One region of the Shewanella sp. 10B genome, then DNA from elsewhere that is predicted to be linked to it. Evidence: predicted binding sites of a transcription regulator. Region 1 holds the regulator's gene; the other holds the start of a gene.
What was found. Region 1 encodes sigma-54, which starts transcription at its own class of promoters, with help from an activator protein. Its sites were predicted from a motif close to GTTGGCACGNNNNTNGNNT; they were not measured.

Region 1 (7,568 bases):
CAGCCAATGGCAATGGTCAGATAACTGCGGTTATTACGCTCGAGGTGGGGTAACCAGGTTTCGAGTAGGTTCTCAATCTGCCAAATAAACTTATTGACCAAGGGCTGGCGATTTAAAAACTCTGCCACAGGTTCATCTAAACCTGTGAGGGGGCGCAACTCGGGTTCCCAGTGGGGGTTGGGTAAAAAGCGCACATCAAACATAAAGTCGGCTTCGGTTGGCATACCATGCTTAAAACCGAAAGACTCGAAGTTGATCACCAGTTCCTTATCGACACTGCCAAGCAGGATTTGCCGTACTTGGTCGCTGAGTTCATAGATATTCAGATTCGAGGTATCTATGTAGTGATCCATCTGCTGTGACAGGGGCTCGAGCAACTTGCCTTCAAGCTTAATGGCTTCTTGCAGTGATACTCGGCTCTTAGATAAGGGATGTAAGCGCCGCGTCTCGCTGTAGCGCTTTAACAGTACTTTATCGCTGGAGTTTAAGAAGAAGCTGGTAAGTTCAGTGCCCTCTGGCAGGCTGGCGAGCTGTTTGACGAGTACCTTGTCTTGCTCCGGCAGGTTACGCACGTCAACACTGATGGCGACGAGATCGTTACTGCCCTTGAGCTGTTCGAGTAAGCTGCCAATCAGCGGCAAAGGAAGATTATCGACACAATAGTAGCCGAGATCTTCAAGCACTCTTAGTGCGACCGATTTGCCTGAGCCTGAGCGCCCTGACACTATGACCAGTTTCATCCAGTGATTACCTGATAGAGTTCCGTTTCATCATGCGTCTTGCGCAATTGCTTCAATATTTGCTTGTCGCTGAGCTTTTCAGCCATGCAGGACAAAGTGCTTAAGTGCTGTTGACATTGGTCAGCAGGCACTAGCAGCGCAAATAAAATGTCGACAGGTTGTTTATCGATAGCATCAAAGGCTATCGGCTCCTCACATTTCACCAATATGGCTATGGGTTGTGTTATATCGGTTAATCGACCATGTGGAATGGCGATGCCGTTACCTATACCTGTGCTCCCCATCTTTTCGCGCGCCACTAGGCTTTCGAAGATCTCTTGAGATGAGAGGGTGGGGTACTGGGCAGCGGCTAAGTCGCTGATAAGTTCCAGTACCTTTTTCTTACTGCCCGGAGTGGCGCAGGTCGTGCATTCCGGCCGCAGTATGGTACGAAGTTCCATTGCTAGTGTTTTGTTAACTTCTCTTTGTGTTTAATAACCTGACGATCAAGCTTGTCGATCAGGACGTCTATGGCAGCATACATATCTGCATGCTCTGAAGTCGCGAAGACTTCACCACCGGTGAGGTTGATTCTCGCTTCGGCAATTTGTTGCATTTTCTCAACATTGAGCACAACGTGCACATTATTGATCTGTTCGAAATGACGTTCAAGTTTTGAAAACTTTTCCTCAACATAAGCCCGTAACGATTCAGTAATCTCGATATGGTGTCCACTCAGGTTTATTTGCATATAAACGTCCTCCGATTTCCACTTTAGGCTATAAACTTTTACGCTGATTGGAAGGGGGAATAAGCATCGCCTCTCGGTACTTCGCAATGGTTCTGCGCGCAACGTTAATTCCCTGTTCTGCCAGAAGTTGCGCCATCTTGCTGTCGCTTAATGGTTTTTTCTGGTTTTCCGCTGCAACCAGTTTCTTAATGAAGGCTCTGATTGCCGTGGATGAGCACTCACCGCCATCATCAGTCCCGACGTGGCTTGAGAAGAAATATTTTAGTTCAAAAAGTCCCTTTGGGGTATGCATGTATTTTTGTGTGGTCACCCGTGAAATGGTGGACTCATGCATCTCTACCGCCTCGGCGATATCGTTTAGGACCATAGGTTTCATGGCTTCTTCACCGTATTCGAAGAAACCCTGTTGATATTGCACTATGCAGTTTGCCACCTTGAGCAGTGTTTCGTTACGGCTTTCAAGGCTTTTGATAAACCACTTGGCTTCTTGCAGATGCCCGCGGATAAATTGGCTATCGGCTTGGCTTTTGGTGCTGCGCGCCATGGCTGCATATTGCTGATTAACATTGATTTTTGGCATGCAGTCTGGATTTAACTCGACCACCCAGCGACCATTTTTCTTCGACACCGACACATCGGGGATGACATATTCTTCATCGACAGGGGTGATGAGCAAACCGGGGCGAGGGTTTAAGGTTTGGATGAGGGCAATGCTCTCGCGCAGATCATCTTCCTTAAGCTTGGTTTTACGCATCAACAACCTAAAGTCGCGGGCAGCGATCAGATCTAAATGATCTTTGATCAACATACGGGCGTTTTCGAGGTGTGGGGTATCCGGCGAAAAATGGGAGAGTTGGATAAGCAGACATTCGCTTAAATCCCTTGCGGCGACACCGACGGGATCGAAGTGTTGAATGCGCTTGAGTACGGCTTCGACTTCATCCAGCTCGATCTCAGGATTGCCCATGGCCTCGAGGATATCTTCAGTACTTTGAGTCAGATAACCTTGATCGTCGATGGCATCAATAATCGCGGTGGCAATAGCTAAATCGGTTTCAGAGAAGGGCGTGAGGTTTTTCTGCCATTCTAAATGTTCGTACAGGCCTTCACTGGTTTCCCCTTGGAAGGGCATGTCATCTTCACGGCTGGCGCCAGAACCTGAGTTTGGCGATGCGGTAAAGACTTCATCCCAAGTGGTGTCCATGGGTAGTTCTTCGGGCAGGGATTCTTTGGTCAACGACTCGGCAATGTCCACGGTGGAATTGTCTTGTTCCTGTGGCTGGGCTGTCGTTTCGCTAAAGTCGGTATCGGCGATATCTTGCTTACGTTCGGTAGGCGCGTCGAATTGCTCCTCTTCCAGCTCGAGAAGGGGATTAGAGTCTAAGGCTTGCTGGATCTCTTGCTGCAGTTCTAATGACGACAATTGCAACAGACGAATGGCCTGTTGAAGTTGTGGCGTCATGGTTAACTGTTGACCCAGTTTGAGCTGGAGTGACGCTTTCATGTTACCGCTGATCCCTACGTTATTATTTTGAATTTAGGCCGCTTGTTATCATATTGATGGCGCAGATAAGCCAAAATTCAAGGCTAATTGGCTCTGTTTAAGTAACTATAGCCTGAATTGTTCACCTAAGTACACAGCCCTAACTTGCTGATTGTCTAAGATCTCTGCGGGAGTTCCTTCGGCAATCAGGTTTCCGTGACTGACAATGTAGGCATGTTCACAGACGTCTAAAGTCTCGCGCACATTGTGGTCTGTGATCAATACCCCAAGGCCTCGGCTCTTGAGTTGTTCGATGATTTTCTTGATATCGATAACCGAAATCGGGTCGACACCGGCGAAGGGTTCATCGAGCAGAATAAACTTAGGATTGGCCGCTAAGGCGCGGGCAATTTCGACGCGGCGACGCTCACCGCCCGATAACGACATGCCTTGGCTATCGCGAATATGGGTGATATGGAACTCTTCGAGCAGATGTTCCAGCTCTTCTTCGCGTTGATCGCGATTGAGCTCTTTACGGGTTTGCAGTACCGCCATGATATTGTCGTGCACTGTCAGCTTGCGAAAGATACTGGCTTCCTGTGGCAGGTAACCAATGCCTTTGCGAGCGCGCAGGTGCATAGGATCGGCGGTTAAATCATCATCGTCGATAAAGATATGGCCTTTATCGCTTTTGACTAAGCCCACGACCATGTAAAAGGTGGTGGTTTTACCCGCACCGTTTGGGCCGAGTAGGCCGACGACTTGACCCGTTTTCACCGTCAGGCTGACATCTTTCACAACCTGACGACTCTTATAACTCTTAGCGAGATTCTGTGCTTTTAAGGTGATTTGGGTCATTTAGAATCCTGTTTTTTCACAGGTTTGTCCGCAGGCTGATTCTTGAGTTCTTCCTGATAGTTGTCAGGTTGAATAATGGTGATTACGCGATCATCACCGCTACCCGTGCTCTCAGCGATCAGTTTCTGCTGAATAATATCGTAACGGATGAGGTTACCCGTCACTTGGCTACCCGCTTGGTCTAGGGTCGCTGAGCCTGTTAAGGTCAGGGTGCGGGTCGCCATTTCATAGCGAATTTCTTTGGCGCTCGCCGACGCTGGGCGTCCATCGTCGAGAATTTGGCTGTAGGTCGCAGGGTTGCCCGTTGCCACTAAAATCTTGCTGTTTTCCCCTTCGGCAGAAAATGCACGTAGTTGATCCGCATGGATTTTAATCGAGCCTTGAGTGACTTCAACCGGACCGAAGAAAATGATCTGGTTATTTTTAATGTCCGCAGTTTGGCTGACGGCTTTAATTTTCACTTCTTGCTGTAAGTCACCGACCTTGGCGAAGGCACTCATGCTGGTGATTAGCATTAGGCCGGCAAGTAATATGTTATTTTGCTTCATAGGTTCCTACTACCTGACTGGTCAATTGCACTTCCTGCGCGTTAAGGTCGGCATAAAGGCCTTGCCCTTGAATATTAAAATCTTTCCCTGTGACGTAAATGATGCGGTCAGAGGTCATTATCATAGTGTTGAGATCGAGTTCTAAAAAACTGGTGGACAATGTCTGTATGGGTTCACCAGGGCTGATGGCATCGATAATAACATTATTTTCTAATACAACCTTGCCGGTATCTTTATTGAGTCGACCTTGGTCGGCTCGGATCTGCCATTTTGCTTTACCTTGGTCGGGATAGACAAGATAGACGGGCTGAGTAAAGTCGGTTTGGTTTTTCAGCTCATAGTGTTCCATGTGCTTTGCCGTGACGCGACTGTTAACTTGCCCTTGCTCATTAAACTCAATGCTGCGCAGATCTTCGATAATGTAATCGGGCCTGTCGCTGACGTTCAAGCTGTCATCCGTATCGCCACCGCGTTTTTGCTGCACTTGCCAATATAGCGCCAGCGCAGTACCAAAAAAGGCGATAATGGCGAGGGTCACACGACTCATATGCTCATCCCATGGGCGGAAGTGAACTTATTTTGGCTCAGTAAGAGCAGATCCGTGAGTTCCCTGAGTGCGCCATGCCCACCATTTAAGTGAGTCACAAAATGGGCGTGTTGACGGACATAGGGATGACCATCGGCAACGCAGACGGCAAGGCCGACCACATTCATCACCGGCAAGTCGACAATATCATCACCGATATAGGCGACTTCTTCTGGGGTGACATTGTAGAGCGACAGCAGCTCTTCATAGGGCACGAATTTATTATCCACGCCCTGATAAATATGCGTCACACCCAGCGCCGTCATGCGGTTTTCGACAATTTTAGACTGACGGCCAGTGATCACCGCCAGATTAAAACCACTGGTTAGTAACGAGCGCACACCATAACCATCGCGGGTGTGGAAGGCTTTGAGCTCTTCCCCTGAGTTACTCAAATAAATGCGGCCGTCGGAAAACACTCCGTCCACATCGCAGATCAGCAGTTTAATTTTTTGTGCCCTTTGCCAAACATCGTCGCTGATGGGGCCGTAAAAACCTTGCTGTGGCATTAAATCACTCCCGCTTTAACCATATCGAGCATATTGAGGGCTCCGACAGGATGATGTTCTTTATCTATCACTATCAGGCCGTTGATATTTTTGGAATCCATCACTTGCAGCGCCTGCGCCGCTAAGACGTTTTCAGTAATTGTGACACAGTTTCGCGTCATCACATCGGCGATAGGCGTGGTGCGCAGGTTGACTTGGGCATCGATAACGCGGCGCAGGTCGCCGTCGGTAAAGATACCCACGAGTTTGTTTTGCTCATCGATAACCGCGGTCATGCCAAGGCCTTTCTTGGAGATCTCATACAGGGCATCGGTGATGCAGATATCGTGTTTAACCAAAGGTAAGTCATCGCCGCTGTGCATCACGTTGCTGACTTTAAGCAGCAGCTTACGACCTAAGGCGCCGCCCGGATGGGACATGGCGAAATCTTCCCGGGTAAAGCCTTTGGCTTGCAGCAGCGCAATGGCGATGGCATCGCCCATGACTAAGGTTGCTGTGGTGCTTGAAGTTGGCGCCAGCCCAAGCGGACAGGCTTCCTCTGGCACCTCAATACATAAATGAATTTTAGATAGACGCGCCATGGTGGATTCTGGCTTGCCAGTCATGGCAATCACAGGGATGGCTTTTCGTTGGATGACTGGCATCAGAGCAAGGATTTCGCTCGACTCGCCCGAGTTTGAAATCGCAAGAATCACATCATTGTCCGAAAGCACGCCTAGATCACCATGGCTGGCTTCGCCAGGATGGACAAAAAACGCTGGGGTACCTGTGCTGGCGAGGGTGGCCGAGATTTTATTGCCAATGTGGCCAGATTTCCCCATTCCCATCACTATCACTTTGCCGGTGCAGTTGAGAATTAACTCGCAGGCTTGGGCAAATTCAACGGAATCGACATATTGATAAAGATTGTCGAGGGCCGATTTTTCAATATCGATGACTTTACAGCCCCACTGGCGCAATTGTGATTGGTCTACCATGTCTATCTCTCTTCTTGCATTGTCTTTGTCGCCCCGTTCTGGGATTGGAATAGCACAATTTGGTACGCGATAAAGATGATAAAATTAACGGCTTCTTACTCGGAGTAGCACTTTATTGTTCTGCCTTTGCCTATAGGGTTGACGGCAATAGGGCAGGATAACCTGTTTAGCGATTGAATGCCTTGAGCAAAATCATCGTCTTGGTTGTTTTAGCGCTGCCACTTTTATGGCTATGGCCGCCATGATAACCAGTTTGACATTCAATATGGCTTTTGAGTTAAGTTGTCTTGCCTAGTTCAGTGTGATTTCGCTTATCTTATTAGCCTTAACTAAACAAACTTGCTGATTTATCAACAAGGGTGAAAACATTAAGTAACACTTTAGCTTCACAGAGCGAAAACTTAGGGCGCATTCTCGCTGGAAATGAGGCAAATTGAAAGTATCGCAGGACGATAGTGTCGATTCTGTTGTAGGTTAAAGCGCAATTACGTACAATTTGCGGCTCTTCGATTGGTCTGGGCAGGAAGCGTAGGCCACCTCTTTTCAAATATCGGAATCAAGCATGACTCAAGAACAAACGCCGTTGGTTGAGATCCGTCATTTGGGCTTCAGCCGTGGCCAGCGTGTCATATATGAAGATATTAGTCTGTCTATCCCCCGGGGCAAAGTCACCGCCATTATGGGCCCCAGTGGTATAGGTAAAACCACCTTGCTTAAGCTTATCGGTGGCCAATTAACGCCCGATAGCGGCCAAGTGTTGTTCGATGGTCAGGATGTGCATGCCGCGAGTCGTAGCCAATTGTTCGAACTGCGTAAGCGCATGAGCATGTTGTTTCAAAGTGGCGCCTTATTCACCGATATCAACGTCTTCGATAACGTCGCTTTTGCACTGCGTGAGCATTCGGGTTTACCCGAAGAGATTATTCGCTCAATCGTATTGATGAAGCTTGAAGCCGTTGGTCTGCGTGGCGCCGCGCAGATGATGCCAAGTGAGTTATCCGGTGGGATGCAGCGCCGTGCCGCCCTTGCTCGGGCGATCGCCCTTGAGCCTGAAATGGTGATGTACGATGAGCCTTTTGCCGGACAAGACCCGATTTCCATGGGCGTGCTGGTGAAGCTTATCCGCGAACTCTCCGA
Region 2 (7,568 bases), on a different contig from region 1:
AGCTGTGGAAATATTTCTTTGTAATCGAAGTCATCAAGGCTTAAAACAATACCGTTTTTTTCAAAAGAGACTGCTTTTATTATAGCTGGTCCAATTCCATCATTATTGATGTAAACGCCAGCACTATCTTGATGTGTCGAAACTAATACATGGCATGATAAATAGGGTCTTACTGTAAGTTTATTATGAGTTTGGGTGACTTTACCTTGCCAAATTGTTGTTCCCAAAGCCAGTATCGCTACGAACATTGACATGATGGCTATTACTATTTCTGCTGTTAACCATGACGGCATTTCTGATCCTAATTAATGTCTATTTAATTATATGAAACATATACCTAATAGTAACTTAAAACAACTTAGCTTCTACTTTCCCCTTGGGTTACCCACGTATGTTCATATAGTTTATCCTAAGGCGTTTTTTATTCTGCGTCAGATTGATTGCACTGATAGATATCCCATTCTAAGTATTCCTCAAAATGGATTGTGAGCTATGTTCGCGAGTGTAATGATACATCCATTATTAATCTCGGCTACGAAATAATGAAGGTTAGATCAGGTATTACTCGGCTATCAATGGTTGCACCAAATCAAGCATTGTTGCGCCAGTGACCTTCTAAAACATGGATGTTTTAGTAGAGCCTACAAGGACGTATCCACGGCGAGTCACTGGTGTAACAGTGCGAAAGCCTGCGGCAGGCAATTAGGGAATACGATAGCCAGAAGCCATGATGCCGCCCATTAGCCCCTCGAACCGTTACCGACGCTATTGGACAAAATTGAGTTTGAGAAAGTCTAAGACGTAGTATATCAGGTCGCCCACGACTAAATTTTGCGGGTGATGCTATGGCTTGTTACGTCATATACGGTATATTGTCAGTCCTGCTTACATGGAGGTTTTATGAAATATATTTTTTTGATTGTTTTGTTATTTTTGCCAACTTTAGCCCTTTCAAATAATAGCTTGCCGAATAATCGTCATATTGCTGTGGTTGGGACCGCTCAAATAACGGCAAGCCCTGATATTGCAGTGGTCTATCTTGAAGTGGAAAGCTTAAAAGCAACAAGTGCTGAAGCTAAAAATGATGTCGATGATAGGGTTAACAAGTTTTTGTCTGGCCTTGGTAAATTTAATGTCGATAAGAAAAATGTTTCAGCATCCTCAATCTCCACAGCGCCTGAGTACTCCTACGGGGACAATGAAAAGCGTGTGCTTGATGGTTATCGAGCAAGCCGTAACTTAAAAGTGACCCTCAATAACTTAGAGAAACTAAACGCTTTTATGGATTTTGCTCTAAGTGTACAACTTGATGAAATCACCCGCGTTGAGCTGAAGTCATCGAAAGAAGTGGAGCTTAAAAATGAGGCTAGAGCCTTGGCTGTCGCTGACGCAAAAGAGAAAGGAAGTTTATTGGCGAGTGCTTTTGGGGCGATGCTTGGCAAAATTTACAGCATTGGTTCCTCAACAGATGACAGCATTGGCCGTTATGGCGCTAATAATAGAATCGAGCGAATAGAGGTCACTGGTTCACGTTTGGGCAAACCTCAAGTGACTGGGCAATATCTGCAGGAGAATATGGTTTTTTCAGCTTCTATCAGTGTGGTATTTGATCTCGATGTGAAGTGATCGCTTTACTTCAAAAGCCAGCGATAGTTTATTGAGATACCAACAAATTTTGCTCCGAAAACAATTAGGTAAAACGTTACCAAAGGCTTACCTGAATTGAGCCTGAGAAAGTCTCAGACACAAAAAAAGATGCCACTACAAGGGGTTAGTGGCATAAAGTGCATAAGAATGTCCATGGAACGGTAACGCAAAAGGGGTGGGTAGAAGACTGACATTTGGTTGGGTACTGCAACATCAGTCTCTACGCCGGGAAGTTGGTGGAGCGGTAACGCTGTTGGTCTAACGGGCTTAGTGTTTGCTTACTGGGCCATCGATTTTATCGAAGCTCACATCCCCTGAACCTGCCGAGAGAATGGTTAAGCCCTTAGTGTTCACCACGTTGATATCGCCTGAGCCATCGTTGATGGTGACTGTGTTTTGCACATTGGCGACGTTGATTTCGCCAGAGCCGTCATCGATGGTGATGCTGCCTTTAATATCATTGACTTGGATGCCGCCAGAGCCATCGACAATCGCGAGGTTGCCGTTCACTTGGCTGACTTCAATCGCGCCAGAACCATCGTCGATGCTGACATTATTGCCGCCATGGATAACCAGTTCGCCCGAGCCATCCTTGACCTTGATATCCGCGGTCATCTTGTTGATCAAAATCGCACCCGAACCATCGTCAATGTCCAGTGCTAATCCTGCGGGGACTTGTAACTTAAGGTCGATATAGGGTGAGTAATTACTAAAGCTGCTATGGGATTCAAAGTCGGCCTTAAGCTGGGCTTTGTTGGCCTTTTTCTCAAGGGTAAGAATCACTTTGCTATCGTCATTGCTATAGATATCAGCGACTAACTTAATTTGGTTTAGGCCTTCGACGCCGATTATTTCAAGGCTGCCCGCACCGGTTTCGGCGACGAGCTCTTGCAGGTCTTGAGCATCGAGGCTGAGTTCACGTTGCTGGTGGTCTAAATCCGGCATGCCAGCGGCGTTCACATTGATAATGCAGCCAGTGAGTGACACGCCAATGGTAAAGGCGGCGACAAATCCGAGGGTGAATATAAAAGGGCGTAGTGACATTTTCTTCTTCCTTGTTATCGACACTCGATAAACTGCAGAGTGCGGAGTCTATGGCGATAAGTGCTATGTCGAGAGATAGCACATCCTATGCCAACTTTTAAATTCCTTAATTATCAGTTGAATACTTCAAATGTGTCCGCTTGGCCGTAGGCGGACATGTCCGCTGAATGAGTGATTTTTCCCAAAGAGTGGTGAAATTACTCACTTATTCGGTTAGCGTGTGTCCATTCAGCCCGCGTGGCTAACAGCATAACCAGAAAGGATTCATATGGATTACTTAACGACCAATAAAATCGCTTGGGATGCTCGCACTCGAGTGCATTTAACCTCTGATTTTTATGATGTTGAAGGCTTTTTGAGTGGCAACACCTCCTTAACGGAAATCGAATTAAATGAGCTTGCGGTGGCGGGTAAGAGCCTACTGCATCTGCAATGTCATTTTGGTTTAGATACCCTGTCGTGGGCGCGAATGGGCGCAAAGGTGACTGGGGTCGATTTATCCGAGGTGGCGATTGCTGAGGCGCGCAAGTTGGCGCAGCAGACGCAGTTGTCCGCCGAGTTTATCTGTAGCGATGTCTGCAACGTGGCGGGCAAGGTTGAGCCGCAAGATATTGTCTTTACCTCCTATGGTGCCATTGTGTGGCTGCCGGATTTAACGCTTTGGGCGCAGACCATTGCGGCGTGTTTAAAGCCCGGCGGACAGTTTTACATGGCCGAGTTTCATCCGGCGCAGCAGCTATTCGATGGGTATAGCTATTTTAATCGCGGTGAGCCAGACATAGAGCAGGAAGGGACCTATACCGATAATGCCGGCGATGAGCAGCAGACCTTAATGTGCTGGTCGCATAGCTTGTCTGAGGTGATCAATGCCTTGTTGCAGGCGGGCTTAGTGTTGGAGTTCTTCCACGAATTTGCGTTTAGCCCCTATAACTGTTTCGCAGGGCTAGAGGCGCAAGCCGATGGCCGTTATGTGCTAACACACCAAGGGCAACAGGTGCCCTTGGTGTATAGCATTAGTGCGCGTAAGCCTGCTTAATCCTTACCGTTTTTAACGCATGGATTAACGGCTACGGTAGACCGGATACTTAAGATATTGATTATCGTAGTAAGGGCTGCGCTCATAGAACCAGCGTAAGCGTGCCTCTGGATCGGCGGCAAACTCTGGGTTTTCCAGCGCTTTGTTAAATTCCGCCTGTAGCTTAGGATCTTCCTTAAGCATCTTGGCGGCCAGCGGCTCTACTGCGTAGTCCTCAATGTATTCGGTACGGGTAAAGATAGGGTTAAAGAAGCCCCATTGCAGTAACGAGTCCGGTGATTGTGGCTCGAGCAGTAAAATCGCCAGATCGCCTAAGGGTTGATCTGTGCTGATTTTCACTGTGCCCGCAGGCAAGGTGGTGGTCAGTTTCGCCAGTGTCGAGTCGGACTTCACCGTGAGTCTTCCTTCGAACGCCTTGGTATTAAACACCGGATTGCTCAGGCTGTATTGCTGCAGTTTAAGCTCTGTTGGCTTGCTTAAACGCGTCATCCGAATGCCGTGTAGATTTAAGCGGTCGATCACTTGTGTCCACTGGGCGGGAATATAGTAAGCACTCGGGCGAGTGACTTTAATATCGGGCACGGTTTCGGCAATCACGGGTAAATTCGGGTACAGCTTAGGCTCGCCCGTCCAACGCACAACCTCGGTGCCGCTAATCGGACTCTGCTCTAACTTGTAATCTATGCCTTTAAAATCCCAGCCTTTAGCCAGTGGCGCCGATTTCCACGTTAAGGTGATCAGTGGCGAGGCGCGGTATTTATCCTCTTGAATCGCACTCTTTAATTTTGTGGCTTGGTCGCCGACGGTTTTTAGGGTTTGCTCTAGCATCACATAGGTGCCAAGTACGCGCTGCTTAAAGGGTTTTAAGCTGTGGTTCTCAATTAAAATAGTCGGCAGATGGCGGGCGTCACCGTAACCATTAGAGAAACGTGGGCTAGGGTTCCACAGTGACATGCCTTTAGTGATATCGGTATTGTCGACGGCGAAAATCAGTGGACCTGGGATATGCCCCTGGGCGCTTAGCGCAGCTTCTACCGCTGGGCGGTAGCTATTTTCGAGCCAACGGAAACTGGCGGGGCTCAAGCCTTGGGCGAGGTTGTAGCCGAAGGTGATGTCGTACTGGTAGTCGATACCATCGGTGACATGCACATCGATATACAGATCCGGTTGCCACACATTAATCGCCCGCAGCATATGCTGCATTTCTAAGGTGTCGGCCTTGGCGTAGTCGCGGTTCAGGTTGAGGTTATTGGCATTGGTGCGCCAACCCATATTGACTGGGCCACGTTGATTAACACGGTTAAATTCGCCGCTGCGCTCATGGGCATCGACGCTAAACATAGGCACAAACAGCAAGTTAGCCTTTTCGAGCAGGTCACTTTTATCACCTTTGACTATATCCCGCAGCAGCATCATGCCGGCGTCTTTACCGTCGATTTCGCCCGCGTGGATCCCCGCCTGCACCAGAATCGTCGGCTTAGTGTTTTGCTTTAGACGTGCCGATTCGTTAATGCCTTCACTGCTGGCGACATACATCCAAATGTCGCGCCCTTGAGGGCTCTTACCTAGGCTGACTTTCTGCAATTTGGTGGTTTCGGCCGCCAATCGGTCGAGCCATGCGATGGTGTCGTCATAGCTTGGGCTTTCGGTGCCGTTGCTTTGCTCGAAGGGCGTCGCCCATTCGTTATCGGCGCTGAGTAACAACGACTCGCTGGCACCGTGCCACGTGATGCTCGGCGGTAGAATGGCGTCATTCACAAAGGTATTGGCGCGAGTCGGTGTCGCTGTCACTGCGGCTTCGGGAGCCGCTTCTGTTGCGGGCGAAACGCTGCTTTCGGCACTGGTGTCAACCGTGTCAGTTTTAGCGGCCTCAGCGTTGCCAGGTCCAGTCGTCACTTCAGGCTGCGCGACTTCGGCATTTGCGGCAACGGCTAACTGGGCTGTAAATAGTGAACCCGCCGATAAGCAGGCTATGGCGATAACGGAAGGGGAAAACAAGCGCATGAAAACAGTCCACACATCGAATTTTTATTAGGGCGGTATCTTTTCATTAAGCCCCTGCGAGTGCAAGGGCTGCCAAGGGTTTATCTTGATATGACTGAGTGATTTTCGCTGCCATGCCCCGTGGTAACAGTCTATGAAGGTTTGGCGGTTTTATGTAACACGGTTTGTCCGCTATAGGCGATTTCGATAATCTCGATATCGGCGTAGAGCGCTTCGACGGCAATGGCGAGTTGATAGATAAGCCAGCCGTATCCCGTGAGGGCAAATCCCTGCGCGACTTCATTGGCTAAAGGGGCCGAATTTGGCGTATGAACGGCCAAGCTGAGTTGTAATCTGTGTTGCAACTCTTGCTCTAATGCATTTGGTAGTGTGGGCAATGTGGCTGTTTTACCCGCAACAAATTCACTCAGTCTGTGAAGATACGCAGTAAGCTCGGCGGCGACTTTGTTGATTTGGTGGTATGCCTCTTTGTCGGCCTCCTGCCAGCGACTCAAAGGTAATAACTCGAGTAGGGTGATCAGCCGCACTTGTTTATTGACTAATTCCGCCAGCAGCACTTTATGTTTTTTCAGGGTTTGGCTTTCCCACTCGAGGGAGAAAAACAGTTTCTTCTGGGTTAATACCGCCTTCATCGCCGCTTCGAGTTCGGCGCGAAAATCTAAATCATGGTTGGCGGCGGCCTGTAGATGTTGGGTCAGTACCTTGGCCATATTGTCGATGGCATTAGCGAGCTGGCTGCGCCAGTCCTGTTTGGCCTTAATCGGGAAGATAAACAGCGACACCAGAATGGCGATAACACAACCGAGCAGAATATTCGCCGTGCGCCAGAGCGCCTCTGAGGTGTCGTGGTTCGCATCGCCCACCACGATAATAATGGTGAATCCCGCCACCAGATAGGCATAGCTGTAGCGCCCCGCCGAGATAAAACAGATCAGCGTCACCCCTAAGATCAGCAGCCCCATAATCAGCCAATAACTGTCGATAGTGGCCACTAACATCACGCCATAAGCCGAACCTAAACAAGTGCCTACCGCCCGTTGCAGGGACTTTTCAATCGCGCCGCCCACCTGCGGCAGACTCATCATAATGATCACTATGGTCACCATGCTCCAAATAAAATGCGGCGGCGACCAAATGGCGTTAATGGTGACGGCAATTAGCAGGGCGAGGCCGAGTTTAAGGGCGTGAATGGCACGGAAATGACGATAGATAAAGTCGGCAAAAGGGCTTGCAGGGGCAAAAACGGACATAATGCAACACTCCTTTGGACTGATAGTAGCCAAGCCATTATCGCAGAAAGGCATCGTGCTCGAGTGGCTTGGCGGATAAAGAAATACAAATTGCGAGGCGGCGCCGTTTGAGCTTAGCCCAAGGCGTCGCCAAGATCACATAAATCTGCATTAAGTGATACAAAATCAGTGGGATAAGATGCGGTATCTCGAAGTTTAAACCATAAAAAAGGCTTGAATAAGCAAGCCTATTCAAGCCTTGGTATATCAATGTATTCGCACAGTTAGTTCGAGTTTGGCTCTGTGGTGTACTTATCCATAATCACGGCGCAGGCGGCATCACCCGTGATGTTGAGCGCGGTGCGGATCATGTCAAATACCCGGTCGAGGGCGAATAACAGCGGTAAACCATCAATCGGAATACCGGCGGCCAGTAGCACAGCGACCACTAAAAACGATGGACCGGGTACACCCGCTTGGCCAATGGCGCCTAAGGTAGAGGTAAAGATAATCGCGGCATAGGCGGTCATCGACAGATCGACGTTGTACATCTGCGCGAAGAACATGGCGACTAAACCATAGTAAATCGCGTTGCCGCTCATATTGAT

Region 2: the regulator sigma-54 is predicted to act here: its motif matches at 2,768-2,786, upstream of M0415_RS19305 (DUF4097 family beta strand repeat-containing protein).

Annotation. Positions count from the first base shown of each region.
Region 1 is NZ_JAMDJO010000002.1:724,327-731,894, reverse strand. Features, by position in the region: gene rapZ (RNase adapter RapZ) at 1-740, opposite strand, end outside; gene ptsN (PTS IIA-like nitrogen regulatory protein PtsN) at 737-1,180, opposite strand; gene hpf (ribosome hibernation promoting factor) at 1,183-1,470, opposite strand; gene M0415_RS10800 (RNA polymerase factor sigma-54) at 1,499-2,974, opposite strand; gene lptB (LPS export ABC transporter ATP-binding protein) at 3,080-3,811, opposite strand; gene lptA (lipopolysaccharide transport periplasmic protein LptA) at 3,808-4,359, opposite strand; gene lptC (LPS export ABC transporter periplasmic protein LptC) at 4,346-4,906, opposite strand; gene kdsC (3-deoxy-manno-octulosonate-8-phosphatase KdsC) at 4,903-5,454, opposite strand; gene M0415_RS10775 (KpsF/GutQ family sugar-phosphate isomerase) at 5,454-6,431, opposite strand; gene mlaF (phospholipid ABC transporter ATP-binding protein MlaF) at 6,994-7,568, shown strand, end outside.
Region 2 is NZ_JAMDJO010000009.1:29,323-36,890, reverse strand. Features, by position in the region: gene M0415_RS19315 (hypothetical protein) at 1-293, opposite strand, end outside; gene M0415_RS19310 (SIMPL domain-containing protein) at 901-1,626, shown strand; gene M0415_RS19305 (DUF4097 family beta strand repeat-containing protein) at 1,915-2,691, opposite strand; gene M0415_RS19300 (class I SAM-dependent methyltransferase) at 2,960-3,727, shown strand; gene M0415_RS19295 (M14 family metallopeptidase) at 3,752-5,731, opposite strand; gene M0415_RS19290 (FUSC family protein) at 5,863-6,981, opposite strand; gene M0415_RS19285 (dicarboxylate/amino acid:cation symporter) at 7,245-7,568, opposite strand, start outside.